One region of the Streptomyces sp. NPDC104814 genome, then DNA from elsewhere that is predicted to be linked to it. Evidence: riboswitches for the same ligand, from Rfam matches in the RefSeq annotation. Region 1 holds a riboswitch; each other region holds the start of a gene.
What was found. A riboswitch is a leader RNA that binds a small molecule or an ion and turns the genes downstream of it on or off. The one in region 1 is predicted to bind cyclic di-AMP.

Region 1 (4,203 bases):
CTAAGCCTTACGCCAGGTTGGCCCAGCCTTGGGCCAGGACACGGGCTCGACCGGTGGCCGGGCCCGTGGACCCGGCCCTTGGCTCAGCGCTTGGCTCGGCGCTCGGCTCAGCCCTTGGAGACCGTGCCGCGGAAGCGGGGGAACGCGCTGCGGCCGGCGTACACCGCGGCGTCGTCGAGGATCTCCTCGATGCGCAGCAGCTGGTTGTACTTGGCGACGCGCTCGGAGCGGGCCGGGGCGCCGGTCTTGATCTGGCCGCAGTTGGTGGCGACGGCGAGGTCGGCGATGGTGACGTCCTCGGTCTCGCCGGAGCGGTGGGACATCATGCACTTGAAGCCGTTGCGCTGGGCCAGCTCGACGGCGTCCAGCGTCTCGGTCAGCGAGCCGATCTGGTTGACCTTCACCAGCAGGGCGTTGGCGGCGCCCTCCTCGATACCGCGGGCCAGGCGCTCGGGGTTGGTGACGAACAGGTCGTCACCGACGAGCTGGACCTTGTCGCCGAGCTTGTCGGTGATGGTCTTCCAGCCGGCCCAGTCGTCCTCGAACAGCGGGTCCTCGATGGAGACCAGCGGGTAGGCGTCGACCAGCTCGGCGTAGTACTCGGTCATCTCGGCGGCCGAGCGGTTCTTGCCCTCGAAGACGTAGGAGCCGTCCTTGTAGAACTCGGACGCGGCCACGTCGAGGGCGAGCGCGATCTGCTCGCCGGGGGTGTAGCCGGCCTCCTTGATCGCCTCGAGGATGAGGTCGAGGGCCTCGCGGTTGGAGCCGAGGTTCGGGGCGAAGCCGCCCTCGTCGCCGAGGCCGGTGGCCAGGCCCTTGGACTTCAGGACCTTCTTCAGGGTGTGATAGACCTCGGCGCCCCAGCGCAGCGCCTCGGAGAAGGACTCCGCGCCGATCGGCGCGATCATGAACTCCTGGATGTCCACGTTGGAGTCGGCGTGCGAGCCGCCGTTCAGGATGTTCATCATCGGCACCGGCAGCAGGTGCGCGTTCGGGCCGCCCAGGTAGCGGAACAGCGGCAGGTCGCTGGCCTCGGAGGCGGCGTGGGCGACGGCGAGCGAGACGCCGAGGATGGCGTTGGCGCCGAGGGAGCCCTTGTTGTCGGTGGCGTCCAGGTCGAACATGGCCTGGTCGATCAGGCGCTGCTCGGTGGCGTCGTAGCCGACCAGCTCCGGGCCGATCTGCTCGATGACGGCCAGCACGGCCTTCTCGACACCCTTGCCCTGGTAACGGCTGGAGTCGCCGTCACGCAGCTCGATGGCCTCGAAGGCGCCCGTCGAGGCGCCGGACGGGACGGCGGCACGCCCGGTGCTGCCGTCGTCGAGGCCGACCTCGACCTCGACCGTGGGGTTGCCTCGGGAGTCCAGGATTTCCCGGGCTACGACGACGTCGATGGACGGCACGAGCATCTCCTTCGTGGATGTGACGCTGAAAGTGCGGGGCTGGTGAGCCTTGCGACTAGAGCCTAACCGCCCCGGGGCCATCGGCCAGCCGACCGCCCGGCCCGTGGACAGACAGACCGTACCCATTGTTCACCGTCGGAACAAAGGGGGGTGGCGTTCCGGCTGAACACCTGGCGAACCACCGGCACGGAAACCGGCACAGAAAAACCCCGCCCCGGTGCGTACGGGGGGAGACGCACCGGGGCGGGGAGCCCGTGGGGACGGGGAGCGGCCCTTGGCCGGCCGGCCGGCTGCTTACTTCAGGTGCAGCTGCTGGCCCGGGAAGATCAGGTCGGCGTCGTCGACGATGTCCTTGTTCAGGTCGAACAGCTTCTTCCAGCCGCCGGCGACGTGGTGCTTCCCGGCGATGGAGCTGAGGGTGTCGCCGGTGACGACCTTGTACTCGCCGTCACCCTTCTTGACCTTCTTGCCGGTCGGGGTGGTGACGGTCTTGGTGCTCTGCTTCTTCGGCGTCTGCGCCGGGCGCTCGCTGGAGCGGGAGGCGCTCTGCTGCTCGGTGGAGCGCGTCGTGGTGGTGCCCTGCGAGGAGCTGGAAGAGCTGGAAGAGCTGGAGGAGCTCGACGAGCCGCCGCCGTTGTTCGGGGTGTTCGACAGGCCCGTGCCGCAGACCGGCCAGGCGCCCTTGCCCTGGGAGGCGAGGACCTTCTCGGCGACGGCGATCTGCTGGGACTTGCTGGCCTGGTTGGCCTGCGGGGCGTAGGCGGTGCCGCCGTACGCGGCCCAGGTGGAGGCGGAGAACTGCAGGCCACCGTAGTAACCGTTGCCGGTGTTGATGGACCAGTTGCCACCGGACTCGCACTGGGCGACCGCGTCCCACTCGGAGGTGGTGGCGGCGGAGGCGTTGCCGGCCGCCATCAGCGGGGCGGCGACGGCCGCACCGGTGACACCGGCGAGCGCGATGACGCGGGTGGTCTTGGACGGACGACGGTGCTTGCCCTTGCCGGAAAACAGCATGGTGGATCCCCTCACCGACGCCTGCGAGGTGAGCTGTCGGGTTCGGGCCGGTTGAGTTGCCCGGCCACCCCTCCCCTGGGAGGCGTGGCTTCACCCCTAGCCGCTCCGGCTCAACTGCCCGGCGCGGCACTTACCTTGGGTCCCCCGCTCCTGCCTGCGGCGCGTAGAGCGACGACTGTTCCCGTGCGGCCGCTGGCAGGATTCGGCGTTGCGGCCGGCCGGGGCTCGCGGTGGCGAGCGGTCATGACCGTAGACAGGCGATCGGGCGAATTTCAAAGACGATCACGGCTTCTGAGACTCATCCCACACTTTCACCAAAGCGGACATCAGTCCCAAAACGGGGCGTCAACTCCCGCTACTTTTCGCCCGTTTCGCCACCGACAAGCAGTGTCTGACCGGGCACGATGTGGCCCGGGTCGGCGCCGATGGCGTCCCGGTTCTCCGCGTACAGCGCGCGCCACCCGCCCTCGACGTGAAGGGAGTCGGCGATGGACGTCAGGCTGTCCCCGCCGAGCACCGTGTAGCGCGAGGCGTGCCGGCCCGGGGCGGACGCGGCGCTCGCCGCGGCCGCGCTCTCCTCGGCGCCGGCGCCGCGGTGGCGGCCGCCGCCGTCGAGCGCGCCGGTGTCGACGAGCTCCGAATCCCCGACGATCCGGCGCAGGTTGTCCGGATCGTCGCTGTTTGCGTCATCCGCGGAGGCGCTGCCGGACGGCTGCGCGGTGCCGGGACCGGATGTTCCGGGCGTACCGGACGCAGCCGCGCCGCCCGTGGAGGGCGTGGCGGACGACGGACCGTCAGAGGGTCGCGCAGGAGTGCCCGCGGGGGGCGTTCCGGCCGGCGCGCCGGAGGGCGTACCGGAGGAGTCGGGCAAGCCGGGCGAGTCCACCGAACCGGAGGTTCCGGATGTTCCGGAGGTACCGGTGGATCCGGTGGATCCGGAGGTACCGGCCGAACCGGAGGTGCCGGGCGCACCGGTGGAACCGGTCGAGCCGGAGGAGCCCGTACCGGAGCCGGCGCCGGTGGACGCCGAGCCGCTGCCCGCGGTGTCGCCCGCCACGCCCGTGTCGACGTCCGGTGCGGACGTGTCGGCGGACAGGCCCGAGGTCAGCCCGCACACCGTCCAGTGGCCGACGCCCTGGTCGGCGAGGACCTTCTCGGCGACCGCTATCTGCTGCGAACGGCTGGCGAGGTCGGGCCGGGCCGCGTACTCCAGGCCGCCGTGCCCCTCCCAGTCCTCCTGTGACAGGTGCAGGCCGCCGTAGAGCCCGATCCCGGGGTTGTCGCTCCAGCGGCCCCCGCTCTCGCACTCGGCCACCTTGTCCCACGTCGCGCCGTCGGCCGCGTGGGCGCTCGCGGCGCCGAGCAGCGGGAGGGCGATGGCGGAGCCGGTCACTCCGGCCGTGACGAGGAGGGCCGGAGCCTGACGGGGGCGACGGTGTCGACCGTTCCCGGAGAGCATGCGGTGACCTTTCGCGAGACAGCACTGACCGGCGCGGCGCCTTGAGGCACCGGCGTCGCGCTGACGAGTGAACGTATCGGCAGACGATCGCCAGTCACAAGTTCATGCCGCGCAGATCACGTGAAGATCACATAGTTGAAGATGTGTCAGTTTTCTGTGCGGGAGCGGGCGTGAACGTCACGGGCAACTGGCGCAGCCCCCGCATGATGAGGCCCCCGCGCCAGCGCAGATCGGCCGGTTCGGCCCCCAGTCGGAGGTCGGGCAGCCGGGTGAGCAGGGTGGCGAGGGCGGCCTGGCCCTCCAGACGGGCCAGCGGGGCGCCCAGGC
Region 2 (4,203 bases), on a different contig from region 1:
TGCGCCGGCTGGCCCGCCCGGCGCTGGAGTACGCGGCCCGGGCGACCGCGCCGCCGGTGCCGGTGATGCTGCCGTGGCCCGCGCACCCGTGGCCGGCCCCCGGGGCGGCCCGGCCCCACCTGCCGTACGCCGCACCCACGGGGCACACCGCACCGACAGGGCACACCCCACCGGCGACGGGCTACGCGGGGCACTCCGGGTACGGCGTCCATCCGGCGTACCCGGCGTACAACCCCTACCGCTCCTAGCGGCCGCGCGGCGGGGCGCCGGTCAGGCCGACGCCTGCGTCAGCCGTGCCACCTCCGCCTCCGTCAGGGTCAGGTCGGCCACGCCGAGCAGCGCCGGGAGCTGGTCCGTGGTGCGCGCCGAGGCGATGGGGGCGGCGACCGTCGGCTGTGCGGCGAGCCAGGCGAGGGCGACCGTCGCGACGGGGGCGTCATGGGCCTGGGCGATCTCGTCCAGGGCGGTGAGGACCGCGCGGCCGCGCTCGGACCGCAGGTGCTGCGCGGCACCGCCCGCCCGCGGGCTGTCCACCGTCGCACCGGGACGGTACTTGCCGGTGAGGAAGCCGGAGGCCAGCGCGTAGTAGGGGACGGCGGCGAGACCGGCGCCGGCGGCGACGTCCTGGAGGCCGCCCTCGTAGGTGGCGCGCGAGACGAGGTTGTAGTGCGGCTGGAGCGCCACGTACCGGGCGAGGCCCTCGCGGTCGGAGAACTCCAGGGAGGCCCGCAGGCGCTCGGCGGAGATGTTGGAGGCGGCGATGTGCCGGACCTTGCCGGCCTTCACCAGCTCGTCCAGGGCGCCGATGATCTCCTCGACCGGCACCTCGGGCTTGTCGTAGTGGGTGTAGTAGACGTCGATGCGGTCGGTGCCCAGACGGCGCAGGGAGGCGTCGGCGGCGGCCTTGATGTTCTCGGCGTGCAGCCCCTGGTACTCGGGGTGCTGGCTGACCTTGGTGGCGATGACGACGTCGTCGCGGTTGCCGCGGGCCTTCATCCACCGGCCGATGATCGTCTCGGACTCCCCGCCCTGGTTGCCCGTGACCCAGGCGGAGTAGGAGTCGGCGGTGTCGACGAAGTTGCCGCCGGCGGCGGTGTAGGCGTCGAGGACGGCGAAGGAGGTCGTCTCGTCGGCGGTCCAGCCGAAGACGTTGCCGCCGAGGGCGAGCGGGAAGACCTCGAGGTCGGAGGTACCGAGCTTGCGAAGAGCAGTCATGCTCTGTGTCAACGACAGCGGTGGAGCGACCCATTCCGCACGGCAGCCGACAGCATGGGGACACCGGCCGGCAGTCCTGACGTCGGGGGGGTGCCGTCAGGACCGCCGGGGATCGGGGAGTCGTACCGGTGTCAGGGGTTCAGACCCGGTGTCAGGGGTCAGGATGGGGGTCGGGGGTGAGGCCCGGTGTCAGGGTTCAGACCCGGTGTCAGGGGTTGAGGCCCTTGTCCTGCAGCCACGCCATCGGGTCGATGCCGGAGGCCTGCCCGCCGGGGTGCACCTCCAGGTGCAGGTGCGGGCCGGTGACGTTGCCGGTGGCGCCCACGCGGCCGATGACGTCACCGGTGGCGACCTTCTGCCCGACGCTGACGCTGATCGAGGACTGGTGGCAGAACCACAGCTCGGTGCCGTCGTCGAGGGTCAGGATCGTGCGGTAGCCGTAGGAGCCGGCCCAGCCCGCCTCGGTGATCGTGCCGCTGTGGACGGCCTTGATCAGCGTGCCGGTGGGAGCGGCGAAGTCGAGGCCGGTGTGGTAGCCGGAGGACCACATGGAACCGGCCTGCCCGAAGCGGGAGGTGAGCGTGTACGAGGAGGTCGGCAGCGCGTACTGCTTGGCGAGCGCGGCCAGGCGCTCGGCCTCGGCCTTCTCCTTCGCCTCGGCCTCCGCCTTCTCCTTAGCGGCGGCGGCCTTGGCCGCGGCCTCCTTCTCGGCCTTGGCGGCGGCCTCGGCGGCCTGCTTGGCGACGGCGGCCTGGGCGGCGGCCTGCGCCTTGACGTCGACCTGGACCTGCTGCGACTCGGCCTGGGCCATGATCCGGTTGCGCAGCGCCTCACCGGCGTCGGAGGTGCCCTGCGCGGTGTCGGCGGAGCTGACGATGTCGCTGAGCGGGGTGGCGGAGCCCTGGGGCTTGTCGTCCTCGTGGTCGGAGATCAGCGAGCCGACCGAGGGCAGGTCGGGCATGGAGATGGAGACCGGCGGCTTGCCGGTCTGCGCGCTGGCCATGCCGCCCGCGCCGACGGCGGCGATGACACCGACGCCGAGGACGGTGGAGCTGCGGGCGAGTCCGCCGCGCTGCTTGGCGACGCGGTGCCGGCCGCGGACGGGACGGACGGACTCCTCAGTGGGGTTCCACTCCTCCCAAGGACCCTCGTCGGTGCGGTGACCGCCGTAGACCAAGGTCTCGGGGCCCTGCTGACTCGGCACGAACGGGGCTGTCGGGGCAGGCCGGTTGGACGCCACGCGGGCGTACTCCTTTCCTTCCGTCTCGCCTACCGGGTTAGCTGACGGGTTCGGAGCAGGAAGGTCTCCTACGCGCGTATACCGGCCGTCGACCGACGGCGGCTGACGCGAGATTCACCCCAAGGTGGTGGTTCCCCGGTTCCCTACGGGATTCGGCGCGTGAGCACGGAGCCGTCTCTTGTGACGGCTGGGACGACCGCGCTGCGTTATCGAACGTTAATAGACCCGGCGGCCGGATTCCAAGCCGTTCGTCTTGATCATTAACATTCTTGGCCTGGACTTTCAGGTCACGAGCGGGGCAAAAGGGGTGACTTGACCGCCCCTCAGACGTCACGTCCAAAACCTTGTTTTGGTGATGGTAAGTCAATTGTTATGCAGAGGGCGGTCGTCCGCTCACCCATCGTGACCCTCATGGCCGGCGGACGGCGAGCAGCGCCATGTCGTCCGCCATGCCGCCCCCGGAGTGCCGGCGCACATCCTTCGCGACCGCGGCGAGCAAGGCGCCGGGCGCGGTGACGACCCGTCCGGCGAGCCGTGCCTCGACCTCGTAGAAACGGCCGTGCCGGTCGCGGCTCTCGGAGAGGCCGTCGGTGTACAGCAGCAGGGTGGCGCCGCCGGGGAAGAGCACCTCCTCGGCCCGGTCCGGCCACGGGCCCAGCTCGCCCAGGCCGAGCGGCAGCGCGGGGTCCGCGGGCGCGAGCGCGCGCAGGGTGCCGTCGGCGTACAGCAGCACCGGCGGCGGATGACCGCGGTTGAGGACGCGGACGACACCGTCGGCGTGCGGGAGTTCGGCGAGGACGGCGGTGGTGAACCCCTCGAACGCGTCCAGCCCGTCGCGCCGGGCGCCCTCGCGGACCAGCGCCCGCTCCAGCCGCTGGGCTACCGCCTCCAACGTGGCCTCCTGCTCGGCGGCCTCCCGGAACGCCCCGATGACCACGGCCACGGCGGCCACCGCGCCCATGCCCTTGCCGCGCACGTCCCCGACGATCAGCCGGACGCCGTACGGGCTGTCCTGCACGGCGTACAGATCGCCGCCGATGAAGGCGTCGGCACGGGCGGCCTCGTAGCAGGCGGCGATCTGGAACCCACCGATCCGTTCGGCGGGTTCGGGCAGTACGGCGCGCTGGGCGGCCTCGGCGACCTCGCGCGCGGAGGCAAGCTGCTCGCTGCTGCGGCGCGCGAGGGCGTTGATCAGGACGGCCAGGACGGCGACCGTGGCGACCGTCACCAGCTCGGTGACGGCGTCCGTGTGCCAGACGATGCCGAGCGTCAGATGCAGCCCGAGCACGACGGCGACGGCGGCGAGCCCGGTGAGCACGGTGCCCCGGCGGCTGTAGAGCGGGGCGGCGACCAGGGGTGCGGCGGTGAAGAAGGGCACCGCGGTGAAGTCGGAGGGGGTGCAGTAGTCGTAGACCGCGCCGGCCGCGATGAGCAGCACCGGCAGGATTCGTACGAAGGCCCGCGCGAGGAAGATCCTGCGGCCCTCCTCGGGCCACGCCTCCCCACCGTCCCCGGGCCCGGGGTCCGGCACGGGGTCACCGGGCAGCCGAACGGCGGCCCGCGAGCCGGGGCCGAGGGCGGAGGCTGGGGCCGGTCCGTCGGCACCCGGGTCCGGGGCGCACCCGCGGGCCGTGGAGCCGATCCCCGCGCCGGGAACCCATCCTTCGGCCAGGGCGCCCGTCCCGGCCTCGGGCACGCGCCTGCCGGTCCGGGGGTACGGCCCGTCGTCCGTCGCGTCACCAGGCCGC
Region 3 (4,203 bases), on a different contig from region 1:
GGGGCCGGTGCCGCCGCCGACGAGGGTGGTGATGCCGGAGGCGAGGGCCTCGTCGGCGACCTGTGGGCAGATGAAGTGCACGTGCGCGTCGATGGCGCCGGCGGTCAGGATGCGCCCGTTGCCGGCGATGACCTCGGTCTCGGGGCCGAGCACGAGGTCGGGGTGGACACCGTCCATGGTCTCGGGGTTGCCGGCCTTGCCGATGCCGGTGATACGGCCGTCGCGGATGCCGACGTCGGCCTTGACCACGCCCCAGTGGTCGACGATGACGACGCCGGTGATGACCGTGTCGGGGGTGCCGTCCGCGCGGGTCGCCCGGGACTGGCCCATGGACTCGCGGATGACCTTGCCGCCACCGAAGACGGCCTCGTCGCCGGAGCGTCCGGGGCCGCCGGAGCGGTCCTCCTCGATCTCGATCAGCAGGTCGGTGTCGGCGAGCCGGATGCGGTCGCCGGCGGTCGGGCCGAACAGGTCGGCGTAGGCGCCGCGGGAGATCTCAGGCATCGAGGGCACCTCCGACCTGGCCGCGCAGGCCGGACACCACACGGGTGCCGGCGAGGGGGACGAGTTCGACGTCGACCGGCAGCCCCGGCTCGAAGCGTACGGCGGTGCCGGCGGCGACGTTCAGCCGCTTGCCGTGGGCGGCGGCGCGGTCGAAGTCCAGGCCCGGGTTGGCCTCGGCGAAGTGGTAGTGGGAGCCGACCTGCACGGGGCGGTCGGCGGCGTTGAGGACGGTCAGCCGGGTGACCTCGAGCCCTTCGTTGCACACGACGGGGTCCTCGGCGAAGAGGATCTCTCCGGGAATCATGGCGTACCCCCCGTCAGATGATCGGCTCGTGGACGGTGACGAGCTTGGTGCCGTCCGGGAAGGTGGCCTCGACCTGCACGTCGTGGATCATCTCGGCGACGCCGTCCATGACGTCGGCCCGGGTGAGCAGCTTGCGTCCGGTGGCCATCAGTTCGGCGACGGTGCGGCCGTCGCGCGCGCCCTCGAGGATGTGCGAGGTGATGAGGGCGACCGCCTCGGGGTGGTTGAGCTTGAGTCCGCGCGCGCGACGCTTCTCGGCCACATCGGCCGCGACATGGATGAGCAGTCTCTCTTGCTCGTGCGGGGTCAGTTGCACGTGCCACCTCACAGTCCTTGCTCCGGACCGTGCGGGGTCCGGCTGCCGCAGCCACCGCGACGGGGACAGGTGTAACACACAGACAATTTTCCCGACCGCGCTCAATTGCGGGCAGAAAAGCCCCTGGTGGCGTGGGTCGGGAGGGTAGCCCGCCGGAGTTTCAAGGACGTTAACCAGCCTTTGATCATCACATGACCGGTGGCTGACCTCCCCCATACCCGTTCGAGGACCGCCTGGTCAGGGCGTGTCCGGCCGCCGGTGCTCCGCCGCGACGCCGAGGCGCTGCCGTTCGCGCGGAGCGCCCCTTCGGACATCGAGCGCCGTCACGTCCTCGTCGCCGCCGGAGCGCCGGCGTACGGGACGGTGGACGAGATCGTCACCGCCCGCGTGCAGCCGGGCGGGAGGTGAGCCGTCCGACTGCCGGACCTTCCGCCGCTGCGTGCACTCACCCGGACCGACAGTGAGTTGATGGCCCGTTGTCTGGAGGTCGTGGGTTTGCCCGTCCGGATCAACCGGGCCGCCCCGGCGACACCTGCCGGCTGCTGCGGGCCGCGCGGACTCCGGTGACCAAGGCGGTGGCGCTGCGCGTCACCCGGCCGCCGCGCGCCGGGAGTTGAGGGAAGGGCCGAACGCGTTCAAACGGACCGAACGGCGGACCCTCCATCGGCCTATCCCGACGCCCTTTTTTCGGGGGGTCCGAGTTGCGCGACCAGGGGGACGAACGGACGGAACGACGTGTTCCGTCGCTGGTCCGGGGCTCGCCGGATCGGTGAACACCCCATCGAACACAGGGCTGTCCACCCGAACGGGTGAGTGGTGAGGAACCCCACAAATACCCGTTTCCGTTGGGATTTTCGGACAGTTGTGGGCCAAGATCCCTGACTGACGACAAGCCCCCGCCACAGCGGCGGGGCGATCCGGGCGGACGCCGAGTCCTGCCGCCGCCCGGATGACCGGTCGACAGGAGTGGATCGGCAGGAGTGGAGGACCCAAGCACGACGGGTCGCCGGAACGGTCATGCCACGACCGGGCCGAGCAGCCCTTGGGGTGAAGCCGCGTCAGCGGCCGGGCTACTTCGCCAGCCCGAATCCGACAGGTCATCCTTCACAGGCGGCTGACGAAGGGTTGCGCATGACTGCGCTCAATCGTGTCCCGTCGCTCATGGCCCGGGCCGGTACGGCTTCCGCCCTGACCATCGCCGCGGTGGGCGGCTCGATCGTGGTCCCGGGCCTCGCCTCGGAGGCCGCCGCCGCGACGCCGGCGACCAAGGCGCTGCAGATCGCCGCGTCCAAGAAGGGCGCGCCCTACCAGTGGGGCGCCACCGGGCCGCGCCGGTTCGACTGCTCGGGACTCACGCTGTACTCGTTCAAGAAGGCGGGCAAGAAGCTGCCGCGTACGGCAGCCCAGCAGTACAACAAGACGCGCCACATCCCGGCCGGCAGCCGTAAGGCCGGTGACCTGGTGTTCTTCCACTCGGGGTCGAACGTGTACCACGTCGGGATCTACGCCGGGAAGAACAAGATCTGGCACGCCCCGAAGACGGGTGACGTGGTGCGCCTGCAGAAGATCTGGACCAAGAGCGTCTGGTACGGCCGGGTGAGCTGACCAGTCGGCCCTCCTCGGCGCACGGCCCCTCAGCGGACCGTGCGCCGACCGGTACCGGCCCTCGGCGGCCCCTCCGGGGCGAGGAGGGCGGTCAACGGGCCCCTGGCCCGCCCCGGGGGCCCAGCGCCCCGTTCCGGCCGAGGAGAGCCCCGTCGGCGGGCTCCAGCGGCCGCCGCCGGGGAGCGGGACCGGGTGGCGCGAGCCGACGGCTCCACCGTACGGGTGAACGGGCCCCGCACGGGGGTGACGACCGCCCGAGGACGATCACGCTGCCCCCGCCGGCCCTGGCCGGCATGACGAATGATCAGGAGCGGGCGCCGGCCGAGCCGTTCAGCAGGGCTGCGCTTTCGGTTCCGGCTGTTGCGTCGAGGGGACCGGCTCGGGCGGGAGCGCCCAGGGCAGTTCGATGGCGACCGTCTTGCCTCCCTCGCGGGTGGGGCGGACGCGGAGCCTGCCGCCGCACTCGGCGGCCAGCCAGCGGATGATGACCATGCCGCGACCGTTGTCCTGCTGGACGGCCGCGGGCAGCCGCTTGGGAAAGCGCGGGTGGCTGTCCGTGACGCCGATGCGCAGCAGCTCGTCGCGGTCCAGGGAGACGTCCACCCGGAACGTCGGGGACTGCCCGAACGTGTGCTGCACGGAGTTGGTGGCCAGTTCGGAGACGATCAACCGGATGCTGTCCGCCAGCTCCGCGTCCGACGGCAGACCCCATTCCGTCAGGGTGCCGGCCACGAAGCCGCGGGCCGCGGACACCGAGGCTGGATCGCTCGGCAGAGTGACGGATGCTTCCAGGTGGTCTGCCATGGCGACGTCGTCCCTTTCCCACGGGACCGCAGTCCGGCACGGAGCCGGTGGTTCGAGTACGGTCCCGGACTGGTGCTTCGCCGCCAGACTGCCATCACCACGCCGGTCACGGAGGCGATCCACCAAGATATGCATATATCTGTCGCTCGAAGCGGTGAACTCTGCCACGGCAGACCGTATCCGCGCGGCTCGGACGGAGTAAGGAGGGGCGCATGCAGCACGGTCCCGCGGTGCGCCGCCGGAAGCTGGGCGCCGAATTGCGCGCACTGCGCGCCCGGGCGGGACTCACCAGCGGGGAGGCCGCCCGGCTGGTGGGCTGGCATCAGTCGAAAGTCAGCCGGATCGAGACCGGCTCGAGTGGCGCGAAACCGTCCGATGTGCGGTTACTGCTGAACGCGTACGGCGTCGAGGACGACGAACTGCGTGACCTGCTGCTGGTGTTGGCCGGCTCCCAGGTCGGCGGCAGGGAGCACTGGTGGCACGCCTACCGCGGGGTGCTGCCGCCCACGTACCGCGACTTCATCAGCCTGGAGTCGCAGGCGAGCGCGATGCGCACGCTGGAGACCTCGGTCGTGCCGGGGCTGCTGCAGACGCCCGCCTACGCCCGCGCGGTGACCCGGGCGGCCGTCGGCACGGTGGACGAGGAACGGCTGGACGCGCTGGTGGAGGT

Region 2: it holds a riboswitch for cyclic di-AMP, as region 1 does, so the genes downstream of both, ACZ64A_RS32310 (M23 family metallopeptidase) here and ACZ64A_RS22420 (transglycosylase family protein) in region 1, are expected to answer to the same signal.
Region 3: it holds a riboswitch for cyclic di-AMP, as region 1 does, so the genes downstream of both, ACZ64A_RS17755 (C40 family peptidase) here and ACZ64A_RS22420 (transglycosylase family protein) in region 1, are expected to answer to the same signal.

What each region holds. Positions count from the first base shown of each region.
Region 1 is NZ_JBVJOL010000006.1:390,259-394,461, reverse strand. It holds gene eno (phosphopyruvate hydratase) at 108-1,403, opposite strand; gene ACZ64A_RS22420 (transglycosylase family protein) at 1,698-2,417, opposite strand; cyclic di-AMP (ydaO/yuaA leader) riboswitch at 2,421-2,589, opposite strand; gene ACZ64A_RS22415 (transglycosylase family protein) at 2,773-3,876, opposite strand; gene ACZ64A_RS22410 (cytochrome P450 family protein) at 4,004-4,203, opposite strand, start outside.
Region 2 is NZ_JBVJOL010000012.1:236,081-240,283, reverse strand. It holds gene ACZ64A_RS32320 (PrsW family intramembrane metalloprotease) at 1-248, shown strand, start outside; gene ACZ64A_RS32315 (aldo/keto reductase) at 271-1,215, opposite strand; gene ACZ64A_RS32310 (M23 family metallopeptidase) at 1,424-2,455, opposite strand; cyclic di-AMP (ydaO/yuaA leader) riboswitch at 2,467-2,623, opposite strand; gene ACZ64A_RS32305 (PP2C family protein-serine/threonine phosphatase) at 2,865-3,986, opposite strand.
Region 3 is NZ_JBVJOL010000004.1:405,814-410,016, forward strand. It holds gene ACZ64A_RS17735 (urease subunit alpha) at 1-504, opposite strand, end outside; gene ACZ64A_RS17740 (urease subunit beta) at 497-808, opposite strand; gene ACZ64A_RS17745 (urease subunit gamma) at 822-1,124, opposite strand; gene ACZ64A_RS17750 (hypothetical protein) at 1,383-1,532, shown strand; cyclic di-AMP (ydaO/yuaA leader) riboswitch at 2,119-2,252, shown strand; gene ACZ64A_RS17755 (C40 family peptidase) at 2,256-2,729, shown strand; gene ACZ64A_RS17760 (ATP-binding protein) at 3,060-3,533, opposite strand; gene ACZ64A_RS17765 (helix-turn-helix domain-containing protein) at 3,746-4,203, shown strand, end outside.